2 regions of the Streptomyces sp. NBC_01551 genome follow, and region 1 is predicted to be linked to the other one. Evidence: predicted binding sites of a transcription regulator. Region 1 holds the regulator's gene; the other holds the start of a gene.

Region 1 (11,963 bases):
GATCCTGGCGCAGGGGATCGCCGCCGTCGGCTCGAACGTCGAGGTGGAGCTGGACGTCCAGATCGTCCACAAGGCGTAGGGCCCGGGAGGGGCGGGCTAGGCCCCGTCGGGGGCTTCCAGCCAGCCTTCGTGGTCGGCCGCGAGGGCGTCCAGGGCGGTGGGGTCGAGCTGCTGCCTCGGGTCCTCGACGACCACCAGCCACTGGGCGTCGTCCGCGTCGTCCTCGCCGGCCAGGGCGTCGCGGACCAGCCGCGGGTCCTCGGAGAGCCCGAAGCGGTCGACGACCTCCTGCGCCACCTCCTCGGCGGCGTCGCGGTCGGGCAGCACCAGCACATGTCGCACGTTCACCCGGCCATTCTCGGGCATGCGGTGGGAGGGGCCGGGACGCGGGGGACTGTCAGTGCGGCATGGGATGCTGGAGCCGATGGCCACCAGGAAGAACCCCACCGACGATCCGCTCGCCCCGCTCACCCTCGCGGTGGGGCAGGAGGACCTGCTGCTCGACCGTGCCGTCCGGGAGGTGGTGGCGGCCGCCCGTGCCGCCGACGCCGACACGGACGTGCGGGACCTCGCGTCCGAGCAGCTCCAGCCCGGCACGCTGGCCGAGCTGACCAGCCCCTCGCTCTTCTCCGAGCGCAAGGTCCTGATCGTGCGCAATGCGCAGGACCTGTCCGCGGACACGGTGAAGGAAGTGAAGGCGTACCTCGCGGCGCCGTACGAGGAGATCATCCTCGTCCTCCTCCACGCGGGCGGCGTCAAGGGCAAGGGCCTGCTGGACGCGGCGCGGAAGGCGGGGGCCCGGGAGGTCGCCTGCCCGAAGATGACGAAGGCGGCGGACCGGCTGTCGTTCGTACGGGGCGAGTTCCGGACGCTGGGCCGGTCGGCGACCCCCGAGGCGTGCCAGACGCTGGTCGACGCGATCGGCAGCGACCTGCGGGAGCTCGCGAGCGCGGCGGCGCAGCTGTGCGCGGACGTCGAGGGCACCATCGACGAGGCCGTGGTGGGCCGCTACTACACGGGCCGGGCGGAGGCCTCCAGCTTCACGGTCGCCGACCGCGCGGTCGAGGGGCGGGCGGCGGAGGCCCTGGAGGCCTTGCGCTGGTCCCTGTCCACGGGGGTGGCGCCGGTGCTGATCACCAGCGCGCTGGCGCAGGCGGTTCGGGCGATCGGCAAGCTGGCGTCCGCGCCGCGCGGGGCCCGCCCGGGTGACCTGGCGCGGGATCTGGGGATGCCGCCGTGGAAGATCGACCGGGTTCGCCAGCAGATGCGGGGGTGGTCGGCGGACGGGGTCGCGGATGCGTTGCGGGCCGTGGCCGCGGCCGATGCCGGGGTGAAGGGCGGGGGTGACGATCCCGAGTACGCGCTCGAGAAGGCGGTCGTGGCCGTGGCCCGTGCGGCGCGGCCGCACCGGCGCTAGTTCTTCCGGCCGGGCGGGCCTCTGCCCCGCCGGGCGGGGCCGCTTCGGCTCAAACGCCGGCGGGGCCGGGCGGCGCCTCGGGCCGGGGCCGGTGGGGTCTGGGGAAGGCGAAGGCCCCGGCCGCTCCCCTGGGGAAGGGGAGTGGTCGGGGCCTTCGGGTGGTGCTTGGTTGCGCCGTACCCGCGTGGCGAACGCTTCGTGTGCGGCGCGGGGTGCCGGTCAGGAGTGGGAGAGAGGGCCCACTGGGTCCCTACCCGGCTTTCGCATCAGGGAGCTCAGCCCTGCAGGGTGGCAACCTTGGAGGCCAGCGCCGACTTCTTGTTGGCGGCGGCGTTCTTGTGGATGACACCCTTCGAGACAGCCTTGTCGAGCGCACGCGCGGCGGCACGGGAAGCCACGGTGGCCTTCTCGACGTCACCGGCGAGGACGGCCTCGCGGGCCTTGCGGATCGCGGTCTTGAGCGAGGACTTGACGGCCTTGTTGCGCAGGCGCGCCTTCTCGTTCGTCTTGTTCCGCTTGATCTGGGACTTGATGTTCGCCACGAAAGAGCCTTTTCAGGTTCAGAGATTTGATCTTCGGATTGTGTCCCGACAGCTGAGAGGGCATACGAGACACAGCTGCCCAGGCTACCAGGCAGGCTCCGACCGGCCCAAACCGAGCGCACTGCCCCGTCCATGGGACCATGGGAGTCTGCGTACAGATCCGACATCGCGCGCCGACGAGGGCGACGACATTCGACTTTCGCTCAGACTTCGTTCCGACCGCGACCCGAGAATCAGGACACTGCGTGCCCGCGATCCCCAGCCACGTGCCCGAGCCGAGCCGTACCGACCCGGCGCTGATCCGCAATTTCTGCATCATCGCGCACATCGACCACGGCAAGTCGACCCTTGCCGACCGGATGCTCCAGCTCACCGGTGTCGTCGACTCGCGGCAGATGCGCGCCCAGTACCTCGACCGCATGGACATCGAGCGTGAGCGAGGCATCACGATCAAGTCCCAGGCGGTCCGACTGCCGTGGGCGCCCACCACGGGCGAGGACGAGGGCAAGACGCACATCCTCAACATGATCGACACCCCCGGGCACGTCGACTTCACCTACGAGGTCTCCCGTTCCCTCGCCGCGTGCGAGGGCACGATCCTCCTGGTGGACGCCGCCCAGGGCATCGAGGCGCAGACCCTCGCCAACCTGTACCTGGCGATGGAGAACGACCTCGCGATCGTCCCCGTGCTGAACAAGATCGACCTGCCGGCGGCCCAGCCGGAGAAGTTCGCCGAGGAGCTCGCGAACCTGGTCGGCTGCCAGCCCGAGGACGTCCTGCGGGTCTCCGCGAAGACCGGTCTCGGCGTGGACGCGCTGCTCGACAAGGTCGTCGCCACCGTCCCGGCGCCGGTCGGCGTCAAGAACGCCCCCGCCCGCGCGATGATCTTCGACTCGGTCTACGACTCGTACCGCGGTGTCGTCACGTACGTCCGTGTGGTCGACGGCCAGCTCAACAAGCGCGAGCGCATCCGGATGATGTCCACCGGCGCCACGCACGAGCTGCTGGAGATCGGCGTCTCCTCCCCGGAGATGACCCCGGCCGACGGCATCGGCGTCGGCGAGGTGGGCTACATCATCACCGGCGTGAAGGACGTCCGTCAGTCCAAGGTCGGTGACACCATCACCAGCCTGCACAACGGCGCGACCGAGGCCCTCGGCGGTTACAAGGACCCGCGGCCGATGGTCTTCTCGGGCCTCTACCCGCTCGACGGCTCGGACTACCCGGACCTGCGCGAGGCCCTGGACAAGCTGCAGCTCAACGACGCCGCGCTCGTCTACGAGCCGGAGACCTCGGCGGCGCTCGGCTTCGGCTTCCGCGTCGGCTTCCTCGGCCTGCTCCACCTGGACGTGGTGCGCGAGCGCCTGGAGCGCGAGTTCGGTCTCGACCTGATCGCCACCGCGCCGAACGTGGTCTACCGCGTCGTCCTGGAGGACGGCAAGGAGGTCACCGTCACCAACCCGAGCGAGTTCCCCGAGGGCAAGATCTCGGACGTGTACGAGCCGGTCGTGCGGGCGACGATCCTCGCGCCCAGCGAGTTCATCGGCGCGATCATGGAACTCTGCCAGACCCGTCGCGGCACCCTGCTCGGCATGGACTACCTCTCCGAGGACCGGGTCGAGATCCGCTACACCCTCCCGCTCGCGGAGATCGTCTTCGACTTCTTCGACCAGCTGAAGTCCAAGACGCGCGGCTACGCCTCGCTCGACTACGAGCCCACCGGCGAGCAGGCCTCCAGCCTGGTCAAGGTCGACATCCTGCTGCACGGCGACAAGGTCGACGCCTTCTCCGCCGTCACGCACAAGGACGCGGCCTACGCGTACGGCGTGCGCCTGGTCGCCAAGCTGCGCGAGCTCATCCCGCGGCAGGCCTTCGAGGTGCCGATCCAGGCGGCCGTCGGCTCCCGCGTCATCGCCCGCGAGACGATCCGCGCCATCCGCAAGGACGTCCTCGCCAAGTGCTACGGCGGTGACATCTCCCGTAAGCGGAAGCTGCTGGAGAAGCAGAAGGAAGGCAAGAAGCGGATGAAGATGGTCGGCTCCGTGGAGGTTCCGCAGGAGGCCTTCATCGCGGTGCTGTCCAGCGACGACTCCGGCGGCAAGAAGAAGTAGCCGTTGTATGCGAAACAGGCCCCCGCACGAGAGCGCGGGGGCCTGTTTCGTTATGAACCGGCCGCCCGCTGGCCCTTACGCGCCAGCCGGAGGACCCCTAGTCTGATCTCTGGTTACTCGCCAGTCACCAAAGCATCGAGTCACTGTTCAGCCCAGAGTCACTTGCCCAATGCAGGCCTTGCCGCGTGGTCCGGAGGACGTCCGTGAGCGACACACAGACCTTGATCGAGAACCGCCCGCCCACCGTGGCGGCCCTGTTCCTTGAGCGTGTCGCCGCCACGCCGGACGCGGAGGCCTACCGGTTCCCCGTCCCCGCGGCCGGCGGCCAGGGCCCGGACGAGTGGAAGTCGCTCAGCTGGGGGCAGGCCGCCGACCGCGTGTTCGCTATCGCGGCCGGTCTGGTCGACCTCGGGCTGGAGTCCGAGCAGCGCGTCGCGCTGGCCTCCGGCACCCGGGTGGAGTGGATCCTCGCCGACCTCGGCGTGATGTGCGCGGGCGGCGCGGTCACCACCATCTACCCCAGCACCAACGCCGAGGAGTCGGCGTTCATCCTGGCCGACTCCGACAGCCACGTACTGATCGCCGAGGACGCCTCCCAGCTGGCCAAGGCCCGCGAGCGGCGGGCCGACCTGCCCGCGCTGTCGCACGTGGTGGTCATCGAGAGCGCCGACGCGGTCCCGGCCGAGGGTGATCCGGAGGGCTGGGTGCTCTCCCTCGCCGACCTGGAGGCGCGCGGCAGGGAGTACCTCGCCAAGCACCCCGAGGCGATCAAGGAGCGGATCGGGGCCATCACCGCCGACCAGCTCGCCACGCTCATCTACACCTCGGGCACCACCGGCCGCCCCAAGGGCGTGCGGCTGCCGCACGACAACTGGTCGTACATGGCCAAGGCCACCGTGGCGACCGGCATGATCTCCAGCGAGGACGTCCAGTACCTCTGGCTGCCGCTGGCGCACGTCTTCGGCAAGGTGCTCACCTCCGGCCAGATCGAGGTCGGGCACGTCACCGCCGTGGACGGCCGGATCGACAAGATCATCGAGAACCTGCCGGTGGTCCAGCCGACCTACATGGCGGCCGTCCCGCGCATCTTCGAGAAGGTCTACAACGGGGTCGCCGCCAAGGCCCGGGCCGGCGGCGGCGCCAAGTACAAGATCTTCCAGTGGTCGGTCGGCGTCGCCCGCGAATACGCCAAGGTCACCCAGGACAACTACCGGCGCACCGGCAACGCGACGGCCCCCTTCGGCCTCTCCACCAAGCACAAGATCGCCGACGCGCTCGTCTACTCCAAGCTCCGCGAGGCCTTCGGCGGGCGGCTGCGCGCGGCCGTCTCCGGCGCCTCCGCCCTCGCCCCCGAGATCGGCTACTTCTTCTCCGGCGCCGGCATCAACATCCTGGAGGGCTACGGGCTGACCGAGTCCAGCGCGGCCTCCTTCGTGAACCCCGGCGAGGCCTATCGCACCGGCACCGTCGGCAAGCCGCTCCCCGGCACCGAGGTCCGCATCGCCGACGACGGCGAGATCCTGCTGCGCGGCCCCGGCATCATGCAGGGCTACCACGGCCAGCCCGAGAAGACCGCCGAGGTGCTGGAGCCGGACGGCTGGCTGCACACCGGCGACATCGGCGAGCTGTCGCCCGACGGCTACCTGCGCATCACCGACCGCAAGAAGGACCTGATCAAGACGTCGGGCGGCAAGTACGTCGCCCCGGCGGAGATCGAGGGCCAGTTCAAGGCGATCTGCCCGTACGTCTCCAGCATCGTGGTGCACGGCGCGGACCGGAACTTCTGCTCGGCGCTGATCGCCCTCGACGGGCCGTCCATCGAGGTCTGGGCCGGGGAGAACGGGCTGGAGGGCAAGACGTACGCCGAGATCGTGGCCGCGCCGGAGACGACGCGCCTGATCGAGACGTACGTACAGACGCTGAACGCGGGCCTCCAGCGCTGGCAGACCGTGAAGCAGTTCCGGCTGCTGCCGCGGGACCTGGACGTCGAGCACGGTGACCTCACGCCCAGCCTCAAGCTGAAGCGGCCGGTCGTCGAGCGCGAGTTCAAGCACCTGATCGACGAGATGTACGCCGGGACGCGCGAGGCGTAAACGACCTTCGGGCAGTGCGGGACAATGGGTGCATGCCTTCCGCACTGCCCGACGGTGAACCCATGCCCGAAGACGGCTCGCTGCCGTCGCACGCCCTGGCGGGTGCCGGGGACCGGCCGCTCGGGTTCTACCTGCACGTCCCGTACTGCGCCACGCGCTGCGGGTACTGCGACTTCAACACGTACACCGCCACCGAGCTGCGGGGCACCGGCGGGGTGCTCGCCTCGCGCGAGAACTACGCCGACACCCTGATCGACGAGGTGCGCCTGGCCCGGAAGGTGCTGGGCGACGACCCGCGCGCCGTGCGGACCGTGTTCGTGGGCGGCGGTACGCCGACGCTGCTGCCGGCCGGGGACCTCGTACGGATGCTCGCGGCGATCCGCGACGAGTTCGGGCTGGCGCAGGACGCCGAGATCACCACGGAGGCCAATCCGGAGTCGGTGGACCCGCGGTACCTGGCGGAGCTGCGGGCCGGGGGCTTCAACCGGATCTCCTTCGGCATGCAGAGCGCCAAGCAGCACGTCCTGAAGGTGCTCGACCGCACGCACACGCCGGGGCGGCCGCAGGCGTGCGTCGCGGAGGCGCGGGCGGCCGGCTTCGAGCACGTCAACCTGGACCTGATCTACGGCACGCCCGGCGAGTCCGACGAGGACTGGCGGGACTCGCTGGCGGCGGCGCTGGGGGCCGGGCCGGACCACGTGTCGGCGTACGCGCTGATCGTGGAGGAGGGCACCCAGCTGGCTCGGCGGATTCGGCGGGGCGAGGTCCCGATGACGGACGACGACGTGCACGCGGACCGGTACCTGATCGCGGACGCGGTGATGGCCGAGGCGGGGTACTCCTGGTACGAGGTGTCGAACTGGGCCACCTCGGAGGCGGGGCGCTGCCTGCACAACGAGCTGTACTGGCGCGGTGCCGACTGGTGGGGCGCGGGTCCCGGCGCGCACTCGCACGTGGGCGGGGTGCGGTGGTGGAACGTGAAGCACCCGGGCGCGTACGCGGCGGCGCTGGCCGAGGGCCGCTCGCCGGGCGCCGGGCGGGAGCTGCTGTCCGCGGAGGACCGGCGGGTGGAGCGGATCCTGCTGGAGCTCCGGCTGGTGGACGGGGTCCCGCTGTCGCTGCTGGCCCCCGCCGGTCTCGCCGCTGCCGGGCGGGCCCTGTCGGACGGCCTGCTGGATCCCGGCCCCTACGCGGCGGGCCGCGCCGTCCTGACCCTCCGCGGCCGCCTCCTGGCCGACGCGGTGGTCCGCGACCTGGTCGACTGACCCCGCCCGCCGGGCCCCGCGGCGGCGGTCAGGCCGTGACGTGGTCGATGAGGTGTTCCACCGCGCCGAGGAGGGTGGGCTCCAGGTCCTTGTACGACGTCACGCGGGACAGGATGTGCTGCCAGGCCGCCCCCGTGTTCTCCGGCCAGCCCAGGGCGCGGCAGACGCCCGTCTTCCAGTCCTGGCCGGGGGGGATCACCGGCCATGCCGGGATGCCCAGGGAGGACGGTTTCACCGCCTGCCAGACGTCCACGTACGGGTGGCCCACGATCAACACGTGCGGGGAGGTCACCGACGCCGCGATGCGGGACTCCTTCGAGCCCGGGACGAGGTGGTCGACCAGGATGCCGAGGCGGGCGTCCGCGGCCGGGGCGAAGTCGGCGACGACGGCGGGGAGGTCGTCGATGCCCTCCAGGTACTCGACCACCACCCCCTCGATGCGCAGGTCGTCGCCCCAGACCCGTTCCACGAGCTCCGCGTCGTGCCGCCCCTCGACGTAGATCCGGCCCGCCCGCGCCACCCGTGCCCGCGCCCCCGGCACGGCCACCGAGCCCGACGCCGTACGGGCCGGGGCCGCCGGGCCCCGCGACGGGCGGGTCAGCGTGACCACCGCGCCCTCCAGCACGAACCCGCGCGGCTCCAGCGGGAACACCCGCCGCTTGCCGAAGCGGTCCTCCAGCGTCACCGTGCCCGCCTCGCAGGCCACCACCGCGCCGCAGAAGTCCGTACCGGCCACCTCCACCACCAGGTCCGTGTCCGCCGGTACCTCAGGTGCCGGCTTGGGGCGCTTCCACTGGGGGGTCAGGTCGGGGGAGTACTCGCGCATCCGGCCGACGGTACGAGAGGGCCCGCGCTCACGCCTGCGACACGCCGAACTGCGCCCGCAGTGTGTCCCGTTGCGCACGCACGAACCCGGCCGTGACCACCGCTCCGTGACCCGGCACGTACAGCGCGTCGTCACCGCCCAGCGACAGCAGCCGGTCCAGCGCCGCCGGCCACTGCCGGGGCACCGCGTCCGGGCCCACCGACGGGTCGCCCGACTCCTCGACCAGGTCCCCGCAGAACACCACCTCCCGTACGCCCGGCACGAACACCGCCAGGTCGTGCCGGGTGTGCCCGGGGCCCACGTTCGCCAGCAGCACCTGCACCCCGCCCAGATCCAGCGTCCACTCGCCCGACACCAGGTGCTTCGGCGGCACCAGCAGGTCCGCCGCCTCGACCGCCTCCGCCTCCGCCAGCCCGTGCCGCACCGCGTCCCCGCGCAGCTCGTCGCGGCCGGTGGAGAGCAGCGCGTCCAGCCCGACCGCCCCGAACACCTCGGCCCCGGAGAACGCGGCGCCGCCCAGCACATGATCGAAATGGCCGTGGGTGAATGCGATATGGGTCACGCGCCGGCCGGTCAACCGCTCCGCCTCGGCCCGCACCTGCGCGCCCTCCCGCACGCACGATCCGGGATCGATCAAGAGGACCGAATCGTCCCCGACCACCAGCCCCACCGTGCAATCCCACACCGGAAGCCGCCGTCGGCCGGTCCGCCCGGTCAACCGCTCCCAGCCCGCCTCTTCCCATCGGACGTCCATGCCGTGACGCTACCCTGGCGACCCCGCGCGCGACCTCCGGGCGACCGCCCTTGCCTCCGGTGTACCACCCGGCCGTACACTGACCGGGGGTTCTCTGGCACTCGTACGCCCCGAGTGCCAACGGGGGCCGGGATCACCACCGAGACCACGACCACGCATCACAGCTGGAGGTGTGCGCGATGCTCAGCGAACGCAGACTCGAAGTGCTGCGCGCCATCGTCCAGGACTACGTCGGGACCGAGGAGCCCGTCGGCTCCAAGGCGCTCACCGAGCGGCACCGGCTCGGCGTCTCGCCCGCCACCGTGCGCAACGACATGGCCGTGCTGGAGGAGGAGGGCTACATCGCCCAGCCCCACACCAGCGCCGGCCGGATCCCCACGGACAAGGGCTACCGGTTGTTCGTCGACCGGCTGGCGGGCGTCAAGCCGCTGTCGACGCCCGAGCGCCGGGCCATCCAGAACTTCCTCGACGGCGCCGTGGACCTCGACGACGTGGTCGGCCGTACGGTGCGGCTGCTCGCGCAGCTCACCCGGCAGGTCGCCGTCGTCCAGTACCCGTCGCTGACCCGCTCCACCGTCCGGCACGTCGAGCTGCTGTCGCTGGCCCCGGCCCGGCTGATGCTCGTACTGATCACGGACACCGGGCGGGTCGAGCAGCGGCTCGTCGACTGCCAGGCCCCCTTCGGCGAGGCCTCCCTCGCCGATCTGCGGGCGCGGCTCAACAGCCGGGTCGTCGGCCGTCGGTTCACCGACGTGCCGCAGCTCGTGCAGGACCTCCCCGAATCCTTCGAGGCGGAGGACCGGGGCACGGTCTCGACCGTGCTCGCCACCCTCCTCGAAACCCTGGTCGAGGAGGCCGAAGAGAGGCTGATGATCGGCGGCACCGCCAATCTCACCCGCTTCGGACACGATTTCCCCCTGACGATCAGGCCGGTGCTCGAAGCGCTGGAGGAGCAGGTCGTGCTCCTCAAGCTGCTGGGCGAGGCCAACGAGTCGGGGATGGCCGTGAAGATCGGGCATGAGAATGCCTACGAGGGACTGAACTCCACGTCCGTCGTCTCGGTCGGCTACGGTTCGGGCGGCGAAACAGTCGCCAAACTCGGCGTGGTCGGACCGACCCGCATGGACTACCCCGGAACGATGGGAGCGGTACGCGCAGTGGCACGTTACGTCGGACAGATCCTGGCGGAGTCGTAAGTGGCCACGGACTATTACGCCGTCCTCGGCGTACGCCGCGACGCATCGCAGGACGAGATCAAGAAGGCCTTCCGCCGCCTCGCGCGTGAGCTCCACCCGGATGTGAATCCGGACCCGAAGACGCAAGAGCGTTTCAAGGAGATCAACGCGGCGTACGAGGTTCTCTCGGACCCGCAGAAGAAGCAGGTCTACGACCTCGGCGGGGACCCGCTGTCCTCCTCGGGCGGCGGCGCGGGCGCGGGCGGATTCGGTGCGGGTGGCTTCGGCAACTTCTCCGACATCATGGACGCCTTCTTCGGCCAGGCCTCGCAGCGCGGCCCGCGCTCGCGGACCCGGCGCGGCCAGGACGCGATGATCCGCCTGGACCTGGAGCTGGACGAGGCGGCCTTCGGGACGACCAAGGACATCCAGGTCGACACGGCGGTCGTCTGCAACACCTGCTCCGGCGAAGGCGCCGCACCCGGCACCTCGGCGCAGACGTGTGACATGTGCCGCGGCCGCGGTGAGGTCTCGCAGGTCACCCGGTCCTTCCTGGGCCAGGTCATGACCTCGCGCCCCTGCCCGCAGTGCCAGGGCTTCGGCACCGTGGTCCCGACCCCGTGCCCCGAGTGCGCGGGCGACGGCCGGGTCCGCTCCCGGCGCAGCCTCACGGTCAAGATCCCGGCCGGCGTCGAGAACGGCACCCGGATCCAGCTCGCGGGCGAGGGCGAGGTCGGCCCCGGCGGCGGCCCCGCCGGCGACCTCTACGTGGAGATCCACGAGCTGCCGCACCCGACCTTCCAGCGGCGCGGGGACGACCTGCACTGCACGGTGACCATCCCCATGACGGCCGCGGCCCTGGGCACCAAGTGCCCGCTGGAGACGCTGGACGGCATGGAGGAGATCGACATCCGGCCCGGCACCGGATCCGGCCAGTCGATCCCGCTGCACGGGCGCGGCGTCACGCACCTGCGCGGCGGCGGCCGGGGCGACCTGATCGTCCACGTCGAGGTCACGACGCCGGGCAAGCTGGACGCCCAGCAGGAGGAGCTGCTGCGCCAGCTCGCCAAGCTGCGCGGCGAGGAGCGGCCGACGGGCCAGTTCGCGCCGGGCCAGCAGGGCCTGTTCAGCCGCCTGAAGGACGCGTTCAACGGCCGCTGACGCCGCCGGCGGGCCGCGCCCCGCACCGCACGTACGAGCCCGGTCCGGGGACGCCCCGGACCGGGCTCGACGCGTGCGACCGGCGGGCGGTGCGGCGGCGCCCGGCGGATGACCGCCGCAGCGCGGAAGCGGACTATGCCAGGCGAATGCCGTGATTCGGTGCGGTGAGCGGGACATGGCACGATGCAGTCCATGTCCTCCGCACCGAACGGTCTCCACCAGTTCCCGATCGTGCAGGCTCCCATGGCGGGCGGCGCCTCCTGTCCCGCGCTCGCCGCGGCCGTGTGCGAGGCGGGCGGGCTGGGCTTCCTGGCCGGCGGCTACAAGACCGCCGACGGCATGTACCAGGAGATCAAGCGGACGCGCGGGCTCACCCGGCGCCCCTTCGGCGTGAACCTCTTCATGCCGCAGACCGCCTACGTCGACCCGGTCGTCGTCGAGGCCTACCGGGGGCAGCTGGCCGGCGAGGCCGGCTGGTACGAGGTCTCACTCGCCGCCGAGGACACCATCGGCACCTGCGACGACGGCTACGACGCCAAGCTCGCCATCCTCCTCGAAGACCCGGTCCCGGTCGTCTCGTTCACCTTCGGCTGCCCCTCGCCCTCGGCGCTCGCCCGGC
Region 2 (11,963 bases), 2.0 Mb from region 1:
CCCGGTCCCGGTCCGCCTCCGGGATCCCCGGGCCGTCGTCCGCGACCTCCAGCAGCGCCCAGCCCCCGGCCGGGTCCGCGTCCGCCCGGACGGTGACCCCGGCGCGGGCGTGCCGCAGCGCGTTGTCCACCAGGTTGGCCAGCGCCCGCTCCAGCCGCGCCGGATCCCCGGCCGCCGGTACGGGCGCCCCCGCGTCCAGACGTACCGGAACCCGGGGATCCGGGCGCCGCGCCACGTCCTCGGCGGCCAGCAGCGCCAGGTCCACCGGCTCGGAGCGGGCGCCGTCGCCGTCCCCGTCGAGCCGGGCCAGCAGCAGGAGGTCCGCCGCGATCCGCTGGAGCCGCTCGGTGTCGGCCAGTGCGGCGGCCACCGACTCCCGGTCGGGCCGCTCCAGCGCGACCTCCAGCCGGGACCGGACCGCCGCCAGCGGATTGCGCAGCTCGTGCGAGGCGTCCGCCGTGAACTGCCGCTGCCGGGCGTCGCTGCGCTCCAGCCGGTCGAGCGTGTCGTTGACGGCCCGGGCCAGTTCGGCGATCTCGTCCGCCCCGCCCGGGTCCGGAACCCGCCGGTCCAGCTCGCTCGCCGTGACCGCCGCCAGCCCCGTCCGGATCGCGGTGACGGGGCGCAGCGCCTGCCCCGTCACCCACCAGGCCAGGGCCGCCGCGAAGCCGATCAGCGGGGGCGCGCCGGCCAGCATGCCGACCGCGACGGCCCGTGTGGCGTCGTCGACGTCGCCGAGCACCGTGACCGCGACGACCTCGCGCGCGCCGGGGGCCGCCACCGCGACCGCCGCGCGCCGTTCCGCGCCGGGGCGCGCGGGCGGCAGTACGGCCGACCGGGAGTCCTCGCCGGACGGGGGGCGCAGCGGGCCGAGGTCGGGGGTGTCCTTCGGGTCCCCGCTGGAGGCGAGGATCCGGCCGGCCGCGTCCCGTACGAGGACCAGGTCCACGCCGCCTTCCGGCCCGGGCAGCCGCCCGCCGGGCGGGAGGGGCCGGGCGTCGAGCTGCGCGGCGACCTTGCGGGCGGCGAGTTCGGTGCGTCCGGTGGTGTTGTCGAGCAGGTTCGCCCGCAGCAGCGCGTACAGCCACAGCCCGCCGGCGCCGAGGACCGCTGCCATCGCGAGGGCAGCGGCCGCCGCGGTGCGCGCCCGGACACCCCTAGCCACCGTCGGGGGCCATCCGGTAGCCGGTGCCGTGGACGGTGAGGATCGAGCGGCGGCCGAAGGGGGCGTCGATCTTCCGGCGCAGGGAGGAGACGTACACCTCCACGATGTTCGGGTCGATGGCCTGCGGGCCGTCCCAGACCTGGTCGAGGATGTCCTGCTTGGCGACGGCCTCGCCGGGGCGTTCCAGCAGGCAGGCGAGGACGCCGAGCTCACGGGCGGTCAGCTCGATCTCGCGCTCGCCCCGGCGGCAGCGGCGGGCGGGCGGGTCGAGGACGAGGTCCCCGGCCCGCAGGGTGCTGCCGGCGCCGGGCGTGCCGGCGCGGCGGGCGAGGGCGCGCAGGCGGGCGGCGAGTACGACGAAGGAGAACGGCTTGGTGAGGTAGTCGTCGGCGCCGCGGTCCAGGCCGTCCGCCTCGTCGTGTTCGCCGTCCCGGGCGGTCAGCATCAGCACCGGCGTGGTGTCGCCGTGGGCGCGCATGCGGGCGCAGATCTCGTAGCCGTTCAGGCCCGGGAGCATCAGGTCGAGGAGGACGGCGTCGTACGGTCCGCCGGCGAGGGCGAGGTCCAGGCCGCGGTGGCCGTCGTGGGCGACGTCGACCCAGTGGCCCTCGGCGGACAGGCCCCGCCGCAGGGACTCGGCCAGGCCTTCTTCGTCTTCGACCACGAGGATGCGCACCGCACAAGCCTCACATATGGTGCGGCGGTCCGACCGGGGCCCTGACCGCCGAGCCGTCGCCGGCCGGGCTGCCGTCGCCGGCCGCGCCGTCCTCCCCGCCGGCATCGCCCTCACCCGCCGCGCTGCCGTCCCCGATCGTGCCGCGCCGGCGCCCGATGGCGTCCCGTACGGCCGCGATCACCGCCCAGACGGGGAAGATGCAGGCGAGCACGCCTATGCCGATGGGCAGCAGCGACGTGAGGAGGTCCGTCTGCACGACGGTGTCGGCCGAGGGCCCACTGACCCGGGCGGCCATCGGCTGCGTCGGCCGCTCGTCGAACAGGCCGTCGATGTCGATCCCTCGGAGCGTGAACGATCCGTCGGCGGCGGTGAAGGATCCCGTGCACGCCGCGTGCCGTTCCCCGTGCGTGTTCTCCTCCCAGCGGCACCGCTCGGCGACGAAGGTGCCCTCCACCCCGGTCAGCTGGGTCACCAGCCGCGGTACGGCCACCGAAAACGCGAAGATCCCGATCCCGAAGCCGATGAGGATCGGGATGGCGTGCCGCCAGCGGACGCCTGAGTTTGCCCTGGTCATGAGGCGGACAGTAGTGCTCCCGCCCGTACGCGCGTACGGGTTTTCGCGAGCCGGGAGGCCGGATCCGCGCAACGCCCGCCGACGGGAATTGGCACTCCGCTTGACCGAGTGCTAATCGCCGGAATAGTGTCGCACCTGGCACTCGCCACCGGTGAGTGCCAACACAGCGACAGGCAGGTCCGGCACCCGCGACGACGGATCGACCTGGTCGCCACCTCAGACAGTTAACCCCGGATCTCCGAAGGGGGAGGTCGGATCGTGACGACCGCCAGCTCCAAGGTTGCCATCAAGCCGCTTGAGGACCGCATTGTGGTCCAGCCGCTCGACGCCGAGCAGACCACGGCCTCCGGCCTGGTCATCCCGGACACCGCGAAGGAGAAGCCCCAGGAGGGCGTCGTCCTCGCCGTGGGCCCGGGTCGCTTCGAGGACGGCCAGCGTCTCCCGCTGGACGTCACCGTCGGCGACATCGTGCTGTACAGCAAGTACGGCGGCACCGAAGTGAAGTACAGCGGCGAGGAGTACCTCGTCCTCTCGGCTCGCGACGTCCTCGCGATCGTCGAGAAGTAATCACTTCTTCAGTTTTGCTTTGAGCTGCGCCCCTGGTCACCCCGCTGATTGCCGGGCGGCGAGGGGCGCTGCTCGTTAAACCCGAGTTTTCGAGAGGGCTGAACCGCTCCCATGGCGAAGATCCTGAAGTTCGACGAGGACGCCCGTCGCGCCCTCGAGCGCGGCGTCAACAAGCTTGCCGACACGGTCAAGGTGACGATCGGCCCCAAGGGCCGCAACGTCGTCATCGACAAGAAGTTCGGCGCCCCCACCATCACCAACGACGGTGTCACCATCGCCCGCGAGGTCGAGCTGGACGACCCGTACGAGAACCTGGGCGCGCAGCTCGTGAAGGAGGTGGCGACCAAGACCAACGACATCGCGGGTGACGGCACCACCACCGCCACCGTGCTGGCCCAGGCGCTCGTCCGCGAGGGTCTGCGCAACGTCGCCGCGGGTGCCTCCCCGGCCGCCCTGAAGAAGGGCATCGACGCCGCGGTCAAGGCCGTGTCCGAGGAGCTCCTCGCGACCGCCCGCCCGATCGAGGACAAGTCCGACATCGCCGCCGTGGCCGCGCTCTCCGCGCAGGACCAGCAGGTCGGCGAGCTCATCGCCGAGGCGATGGACAAGGTCGGCAAGGACGGTGTCATCACCGTCGAGGAGTCGAACACCTTCGGCCTGGAGCTCGAGTTCACCGAGGGCATGGCCTTCGACAAGGGCTACCTCTCGCCGTACATGGTCACCGACCAGGAGCGTATGGAGGCCGTCCTCGACGACCCGTACATCCTGATCAACCAGGGCAAGATCTCGTCCATCCAGGACCTGCTGCCGCTGCTGGAGAAGGTCATCCAGGCGGGTGGCTCCAAGCCGCTGCTGATCATCGCCGAGGACGTCGAGGGCGAGGCGCTCTCCACCCTCGTCGTCAACAAGATCCGCGGCACGTTCAACGCCGTGGCCGTCAAGGCCCCCGGCTTCGGCGACCGCCGCAAGGCGATGCTCCAGGACATGGCCACCCTCACCGGTGCCACCGTCATCGCCGAGGAGGTCGGCCTCAAGCTCGACCAGGCCGGTCTGGACGTCCTCGGTTCCGCGCGCCGCGTGACCATCTCCAAGGACGACACCACCATCGTCGACGGCGGTGGCGAGTCCTCCGAGGTCCTCGGCCGCGTCAACCAGATCAAGGCCGAGATCGAGTCGACCGACTCGGACTGGGACCGCGAGAAGCTGCAGGAGCGCCTGGCGAAGCTCGCCGGCGGCGTCTGCGTCATCAAGGTCGGCGCCGCCACCGAGGTGGAGCTCAAGGAGAAGAAGCACCGCCTCGAGGACGCCATCTCGGCGACCCGCGCCGCGGTCGAGGAGGGCATCGTCTCCGGCGGTGGCTCCGCGCTCGTCCACGCCGTGAAGGTGCTGGAGGACAACCTGGGCCTGACCGGCGACGAGGGCACGGGTGTCGCGGTCGTCCGCCGCGCCGCCGTCGAGCCGCTGCGCTGGATCGCGGAGAACGCCGGCCTCGAGGGCTACGTCATCACCGCGAAGGTGGCGGAGCTGGAGAAGGGCAACGGCTTCAACGCCGCCACCGGCGAGTACGGCGACCTGGTCAAGGCCGGCGTCATCGACCCGGTCAAGGTCACCCGCTCCGCGCTGGAGAACGCCGCTTCCATCGCCTCCCTGCTGCTCACGACCGAGACCCTGGTCGTCGAGAAGCCGGCCGAGGAAGAGGCCGACTCGCACGGCCACGGTCATGGCCACAGCCACTGATCGCGTCCCACGCCGAGAAGGCCCCGTTCCGCAGTCGCGGAACGGGGCCTTCCCCGTTTCACCCCGTTCGGGTTCAGGATCCGTACGGCGATCCCGAGCCGCCCATTTCGCGTTGCAGCTGTCCGGGGTTGTAGTGCCACCAGCCCTCGGCGATCTCCCCGTTCAGGATCCGGAACGTGGTGGTGCCCGACATCTCGTACGTCTTGCCGGTCGAAGCGACCCCCATGAACTCGCCCTTCTGGGTGCCGCGCCAGTTCCACACCGTGGTGACGAAGTCGCCCTCGCACACCTGGGCCACCGGCTCGAAGTTCATGTCGAAGGCCGCGCGCCACGTCTGCATGTCCGAGCGCATGCCGTCGCGTCCGACGACGGTGGACTCCTCCTTGCTGGCGTCGTGGTCGATGTAGTTCGCCGCGAAGCACTCGTCGAGGACGCTCATGTTCCCGTCCGTGACGGCTTCCTGGAACACCCGGTTGACGAGCTGCTTGTTGAGGTGCTCGTCGCGGACCACGTCGAGGTTCATGAACTTCGGCATTCCCTCGCAGAGAGCCACCATCTGCTGGAACATCCGGTCCGTCTCCGGCAGATGAGAGTTCTTCATGGCGTCCTCGTACGAGGCGAATTCCACCATGTCCACGTAGTGGTTCCGGGCTTCGCGGTCCTGGCCGATCATCGTGTGGGTCGCGGTGCGCTTCCCGCTGCTCTGCTCCGCCCAGCGGTCGATGAGCGCGTTCATCTCATCGAACCGCTTGGTCTCGTAATCGATCACCTGTACGAATGTCATCGCGTCGCCTCCCGCTGGAGATGGGACAAGTCCAGTTTAGGGAGGGTTCGCCCGTTTAGCGGCTTACTGGGGCCCGTACTTGCGGCCGGTGCGCGAGGACACCCCGCCCAGCAGGCCGCGCGGCGTCAGCTTCACCACGCTCATCAGAGCCTTGTACCGGGGGTCCGGGATCGACACCGTCCTGCCGCGCGCCAGGTCGGCCAGCGCCGCCGCCACCAGCTTGTCCGCGTCGAGCCACATCCAGCCGGGGATGTTGTCCGTCCCCATGCCGGCCCGCTGGTGGAACTCCGTGCGCACGAAGCCCGGGCACAGCGCCATCAGCCGCACCCCGGAACCCGACAGGTCCCGCGCCGCGCCCTGGGTGAACTGCACGACCCACGCCTTGCTCGCCCCGTACGTGCCGCGCGGTACGAACGCGGCGACCGAGGCCACGTTGATGACCCCGCCGCGGCCGCGTGCGCGCATCGACCCGGTGGCCGCCGAGGTCAGCCGCAGCACCGCCTCGATGTGCACCTTCAGCATGGTCAGCTCGTCGGCCATCGAGACTTCGAGGTAGCGGCCCTTGTTGCCGAATCCCGCGTTGTTGACCAGCAGGTCCACCGGGTGCGTCCGGTCGCCGAGGCGCTGCTCGACCGCCGCGATGCCCTCCTCGGTGGCGAGGTCGGCGGCCAGCACCTCGGCCTCGATGCCGTGCCGGTCGTGCAGCTCGGTCGCCTGTTCGGCGAGCCGCTTCGTGTCGCGGGCCACCAGTACCAGGTTGTGCCCCTGGGCGGCGAGCCGCCGGGCGAAAGCGGCGCCGATGCCCGCCGTGGATCCCGTAATCAACGCAGTCGTCATAGGCGCAACCTAGCCGCCCGCGCCGACGGCGCCGAGAGGACCCGGCCCGCAGGGCCTACGGGGCGCCCCGGGTCCCGTACTTCTCCACGTACCGCCGGACGGCGTCGTGCGCCTGCGGCTCCATCGCCGCGCCCGCCGCCGCCGTGCGCGGGAGCAGCGCCCGCTCGGTGGTGAAGGCGCGGAACCAGAACCCCACCGTCACCTCGTGGTCCGGGCGGTACAGGACCTCGACCCGGTCGCCGGGGCGGACCGCGCCCTCCTCGATCACCCTCAGGTACGCGCCCGGCCGCGCCGCCCGGGTGAACCGCCTGACCCACGCCGGCTCGCCGAGCGCGCCCTGGAAGGTCCGGCAGGGGATGCGCGCCGAGGCCACTTCGAGGACGAGGTCCGCGCCGACCCGCCAGCGCTCGCCGAGCAGCGCTCCCGTCACGTCGATGCCGGAGGTGGTGAGGTTCTCGCCGAAGACCCCGGCGGGCAGCTCCCGGCCCAGCTCCTCCTCCCAGCGGTCCAGGTCCTCGCGGGCGTACGCGTAGACCGCCTGGTGGTCGCCGCCGTGATGGCGCAGGTCGCAGACGGCGTCGCCCTCGACGCCGCTGCCGGCCGTGCCCTTGGGGCCCGGCGCGAACACCCGGACCGGTCCCGGGACGGGCCGCTTGCCGATGCCCGTCACGCCGCCCTCGGCGTCGGTGTGGTCCGAGGCCGTGGCGCGGCCCAGGTTGACGGAGATGAGGTGCATGCCCACCACGCTAGCCGAGCCGCCTCAAAGCCCCGGAGGGACATTCGCGCCGCGGTCAAAGCAGGGCTTATGCTCGAAGGGTGATCGAGGCACGTCATCTCCGCGTCCTGCGCGCCGTCGCCGGGACCGGGTCCTTCTCCGCCGCCGCCCGCGAGCTCGGCTGCACCCAGCCCGCCGTCTCCCAGCAGATGAAGGCGCTGGAGCAGTCGGCCGGCACCCCGCTGCTCATCCGCACCGGGCGCGAGATGCGGCTCACCCAGGCCGGTGAGGCCCTGGTGCGGCACGCCGCCGGGATCCTCGCCGGGCTGACGGCCGCCGAGGAGGAGGTCGCGGCCATCGCGGGGCTACGCGCGGGCCGGGTCCGGCTGGTGTCCTTCCCCAGCGGGAGCTCGACCCTGGTGCCGACCGCGCTCGCGGCGATGCGCGCCGAGCACCCGGGCACCCGCATCTCGCTGGTCGAGGCCGAGCCGCCGCGCTCCGTGGAGATGCTGCGCGAGGGCGACTGCGACCTGGCGCTGGCGTTCCGGTACGGCGGGGCCGCCCATTCCGCCGCGGAGTGGGAGGACCTGGTGGTGCGGCCGCTGCTGACCGACCGGCTCGTCGGGCTGGTTCCCGACGGGCACCGGCTGGCCGGCGCGGAGCGGGTGGGCATGGCGGAACTCGCCGACGAGCCCTGGATCGCGGGCTGTCCGCGCTGCCGCCGCCATCTCGTGGAGGTGTGCGAGGGCGCGGGCTTCACCCCGCGCATCGACTTCGCCACCGACGACTACCCGGCCGTGGTGGGCCTGGTCGGCGCCGGGCTGGGCGTGGCGGTGCTGCCGGAGCTCGCGGTGGAGTCCGTCCGGGCCAAGGGTGTGAGCACCCTGAGCGTGGAACCGGCCGTTGAGCGGGAGGTCGTGGCGCTGACGCTGCCCGACCTGGCCAGGGTGCCGGCCGTGGCGGCGACCCTGGCCGAGCTGGAGCGGGCCGCCACGCGCTGACCGTACGTACGGCCGGACGCGTGACGGCTCGGGGGCGAGGAAACGTTCCTTCGGGTGTTCCCCGCCCGTCGGTCAATGCGGCGCGATCGGTCCGATCGCGCTGGATGCGGGGATCAGGCGGTGCCGTGCGCGGCCCATCAGCTCTTCGCGTTCGTCTTCCGTGAGGCCGCCCCACACCCCGTAGGGCTCGCGGACGGCCAGTGCGTGGGCGGCGCATTCCGAGCGCACCGGGCAGCGCATGCAGACCTCTTTAGCCGAGGCCTCGCGCGCGCTCCTGGCCGCGCCCCGCTCGCCTTCCGGGTGGAAGAACAGGGAGCTGTCGACCCCGCGGCAGGCTGCCAGCAGCTGCCAGTCCCAGAGGTCGGCGTTCGGTCCGGGGAGGCGGGAGAAATCTGCCATGGGTAGTCCTCTTGGTGCCGGTACTGAGGCGGATACGGTCCATGTCTCCAACGGGTCTCCACACCTACTGTCTGAGTAGATGTAAATATGACTCATTGGGAATCTAGCCTCAGACACGTGCCAAACGGAAGGAAAGCCGCCAAATAGGGCATAGCTCCAGATGGAGGACAGATGAGTTGCGCCTCCCGCGTGGTGATCGGTTCCTCACGTAGAGTGCCGAAGGTGTCCGTCCAACCCGTAACTCTTTCGAGTGACCATCGTTGAGAGTGCGAAGGCGGTTGAAAGAAGAAGTTCCCGGACATGTGTCCGAGAGCATCGACCGCACAGGTGACGATACGTACCAGCCTGGAGGCTCAAGGTGACGCGCATCAGCAGCTGCGGAGGGCGGTCATGACATCCGTCCTCGTCTGCGACGACTCCCCGCTTGCCCGAGAGGCGCTCCGTCGCGCGGTTGCCACCGTGCCCGGCGTCGAGCGTGTGACGACGGCTGCCAACGGCGAGGAAGTCCTCCGCCGCTGGGGTGCCGACCGCTCCGACCTGATTCTGATGGATGTACGGATGCCCGGGCTGGGCGGTGTGGAGACGGTCCGCCGGCTGCTCTCGGCCGACCCGGGCGCCCGCATCATCATGCTGACGGTCGCCGAGGACCTGGACGGCGTGGCCCTCGCGGTCGCCGCCGGCGCCCGGGGCTATCTGCACAAGGACGCCTCGCGCGCCGAACTGCGGGCCACGGTCACCCAGGCCCTCGCCGACCCGACCTGGCGACTGGCCCCGCGCCGGCTCCGCTCGGCCGAGATGGGCGCCGCGCCCACGCTCACCGCGCGCGAGATCCAGGTCCTGGAGGGCATGAGTCACGGCCGGTCCAACGCGGAGATCGGGCGCGAGCTCTTCCTCTCCGAGGACACGGTCAAGACGCACGCCCGCCGGCTGTTCAAGAAGCTGGGCGCCTCGGACCGGGCGCACGCCGTGGCGCTCGGATTCCGCTGGGGCCTGGTCCGCTGACCGTCCGCCCGACCGCACGCCCGCCGGCCGGCCACCGCCCCTGACCGCGACCGGCCGGCCGCGCGTGTCCCGCCGTACCCGGTGCGCGCCCGGGGATTGGCGGGGCACAATCCGGGGGACGTGTCGCGGGGACGTGTCGCTTCGTGCGCGATGCCGCATCCTTGAGTGTGTGGCCGCGTTTTTCGGAGATGGGGCCGCGGGGATGATTCGGGCCGAGCGGAGGGGAGGGGGGACGATGAGTACCGGCGTACCCGCTCACAACGCTTCGATGCACAACAGTGACGACCGGGGTGCCACGAATGCTCCGGCGCCAAGGCACCATGGATTGATGCGTGACGACGAGGCCCTGGGGTCACCCGCGGCCACAGGCCCGAGCGGCACCGCCAAGAGCGGCAGTGCCGCGGGTGTCAGCGCGCTCGTACGCCGGGCGGTGGAGGGTGACGAGCAGGCCACGCACGACCTGCTCGCCTTCGTGCACCCGCTCGCCATCCGGTACTGCCGCACCCGGCTCTCGCGGCTTCCCGGTGACGCCCGCCACTTCGTGGAGGACCTCGCGCAGGAGGTCTGCGTCGCCGTCCTGATGGCCCTGCCGAGGTACCGGGACACCGGGCGGCCCTTCGAGGCCTTCGTCTTCGCCATCGCCGCGCACAAGGTCGCCGACCTCCAGCGCGCCGCCATGCGGCACCCGGGGAGCACCGCCGTGCCCTCCGACGAGATGCCGGAGCGGCCGGACGACTCGCTGGGCCCGGAAGAGCGGGCGCTGCTCAGCAGCGACGCCGCATGGGCCAAGAAGCTGCTGGCCAACCTCCCGGAGAACCAGCGCGAGCTGCTGGTCCTGCGGGTGGCCGTCGGGCTGACCGCCGAGGAGACCGGGCAGATGCTCGGGATGTCCCCCGGCGCGGTGCGGGTCGCGCAGCACCGGGCGCTCAGCCGGCTCCGCGCGCTCGCCGAGCAGTGACACCCGAATCCTCGTAGGACTCGCAGGAACATGGGTGGGACATGGGACTCGTAGGAACAGACGAAACTTCTGCTTGACCTTGGTCGTGGAATGAGACGCGTCGGGATCCCGTTAGCATGGACATCCGCGCTGAGCAAGACCATTTGGGAAGGTGTCATGACCGCCGACGGAGTGCCCGACAAATTCGCCACGCTCGGACTGACCTACGACGACGTGCTGCTGCTGCCGGGCGCGTCGGACATGGCGCCGGACCAGATCGACACCTCTTCCCTCATCTCGCGCAACGTCCGCGTGAACGTGCCGCTGCTCTCCGCCGCCATGGACAAGGTCACCGAGGCCCGCATGGCCATCGCGATGGCCCGACAGGGCGGCGTCGGCGTCCTGCACCGCAACCTCTCCATCGCCGACCAGGCCAACCAGGTCGACCTGGTCAAGCGCTCCGAGTCCGGCATGGTCACCGACCCGATCACGGTGCACCCGGACGCGACGCTGCGCGAGGCCGACGAGCTGTGCGCGAAGTTCCGCATCTCCGGCGTCCCCGTCACCGACCCGGCCGGCAAGCTCCTGGGCATCGTCACCAACCGCGACATGGCCTTCGAGTCGGACCGCAGCCGCCAGGTGCGCGAGGTCATGACCCCGATGCCGCTGGTCACCGGCAAGGTCGGCATCTCCGGCGTCGACGCCATGGAGCTGCTGCGCCGCCACAAGATCGAGAAGCTTCCGCTGGTCGACGAGGCCGGCATCCTCAAGGGCCTCATCACGGTCAAGGACTTCGTCAAGGCCGAGAAGTACCCGAACGCCGCGAAGGACAAGGACGGCCGGCTGCTCGTCGGCGCGGCCGTCGGTGTCGCCGGTGACGCGTACGACCGCGCGCAGGCCCTGATCGAGGCGGGCGCCGACTTCATCGTCGTCGACACCGCCCACGGCCACTCCCGCCTGGTCGGCGACATGGTCGCCAAGATCAAGTCGAACTCCTCGGTCGACGTCATCGGCGGCAACATCGCCACCCGCGACGGCGCCCAGGCCCTCATCGACGCCGGCTGCGACGGCATCAAGGTCGGCGTCGGCCCCGGCTCCATCTGCACCACCCGCGTCGTCGCCGGCATCGGCGTCCCGCAGGTCACCGCGATCTACGAGGCCTCCCTCGCCGCCAAGGCCGCGGGCGTCCCGGTCATCGGCGACGGCGGCCTCCAGTACTCCGGCGACATCGCCAAGGCCCTGGTCGCGGGCGCCGACACGGTGATGCTCGGCTCGCTGCTCGCGGGCTGTGAGGAGTCCCCGGGCGAGCTGCTCTTCATCAACGGCAAGCAGTTCAAGTCGTACCGCGGCATGGGCTCGCTCGGCGCGATGCAGTCCCGCGGCGACCAGCGCTCCTTCTCCAAGGACCGCTATTTCCAGGAGGGCGTGGGCGGCGACGACAAGCTCATCCCCGAGGGCATCGAGGGCCAGGTCCCCTACCGCGGCCCGCTCTCCGCGGTCGTGCACCAGCTCGTCGGCGGCCTGCGCCAGTCGATGTTCTACGTCGGCGGCCGCACGGTGCCGGAGCTC

Evidence for each region. The regulator HrcA, encoded in region 1, represses chaperone genes, less so after heat shock. The targets are predictions, from matches to a motif close to TTNGCACTCNGNNNNNCNGAGTGCNAA.
Region 2: groES (co-chaperone GroES) is a predicted target of HrcA. The motif match lies at 2,504-2,530, and genes of this name have one in related genera.

The regions. Positions count from the first base shown of each region.
Region 1 covers NZ_JAPEPX010000001.1:1,969,238-1,981,200, reverse strand. Annotated here, with positions in the region: gene OG982_RS08930 (YceI family protein) at 1-79, shown strand, start outside; gene OG982_RS08925 (hypothetical protein) at 97-366, opposite strand; gene holA (DNA polymerase III subunit delta) at 425-1,417, shown strand; gene rpsT (30S ribosomal protein S20) at 1,693-1,959, opposite strand; gene lepA (translation elongation factor 4) at 2,205-4,070, shown strand; gene OG982_RS08905 (long-chain fatty acid--CoA ligase) at 4,274-6,163, shown strand; gene hemW (radical SAM family heme chaperone HemW) at 6,196-7,428, shown strand; gene OG982_RS08895 (DUF3097 domain-containing protein) at 7,457-8,254, opposite strand; gene OG982_RS08890 (MBL fold metallo-hydrolase) at 8,283-9,008, opposite strand; gene hrcA (heat-inducible transcriptional repressor HrcA) at 9,188-10,204, shown strand; gene dnaJ (molecular chaperone DnaJ) at 10,205-11,344, shown strand; gene OG982_RS08875 (nitronate monooxygenase) at 11,537-11,963, shown strand, end outside.
Region 2 covers NZ_JAPEPX010000001.1:4,008,033-4,019,995, forward strand. Annotated here, with positions in the region: gene OG982_RS18200 (HAMP domain-containing sensor histidine kinase) at 1-1,165, opposite strand, end outside; gene OG982_RS18205 (response regulator transcription factor) at 1,158-1,841, opposite strand; gene OG982_RS18210 (hypothetical protein) at 1,852-2,415, opposite strand; gene groES (co-chaperone GroES) at 2,674-2,982, shown strand; gene groL (chaperonin GroEL) at 3,094-4,719, shown strand; gene OG982_RS18225 (ester cyclase) at 4,793-5,503, opposite strand; gene OG982_RS18230 (SDR family oxidoreductase) at 5,567-6,340, opposite strand; gene OG982_RS18235 (MOSC domain-containing protein) at 6,396-7,076, opposite strand; gene OG982_RS18240 (LysR family transcriptional regulator) at 7,157-8,056, shown strand; gene OG982_RS18245 (WhiB family transcriptional regulator) at 8,129-8,455, opposite strand; gene OG982_RS18250 (response regulator transcription factor) at 8,846-9,457, shown strand; gene OG982_RS18255 (sigma-70 family RNA polymerase sigma factor) at 9,786-10,415, shown strand; gene guaB (IMP dehydrogenase) at 10,572-11,963, shown strand, end outside.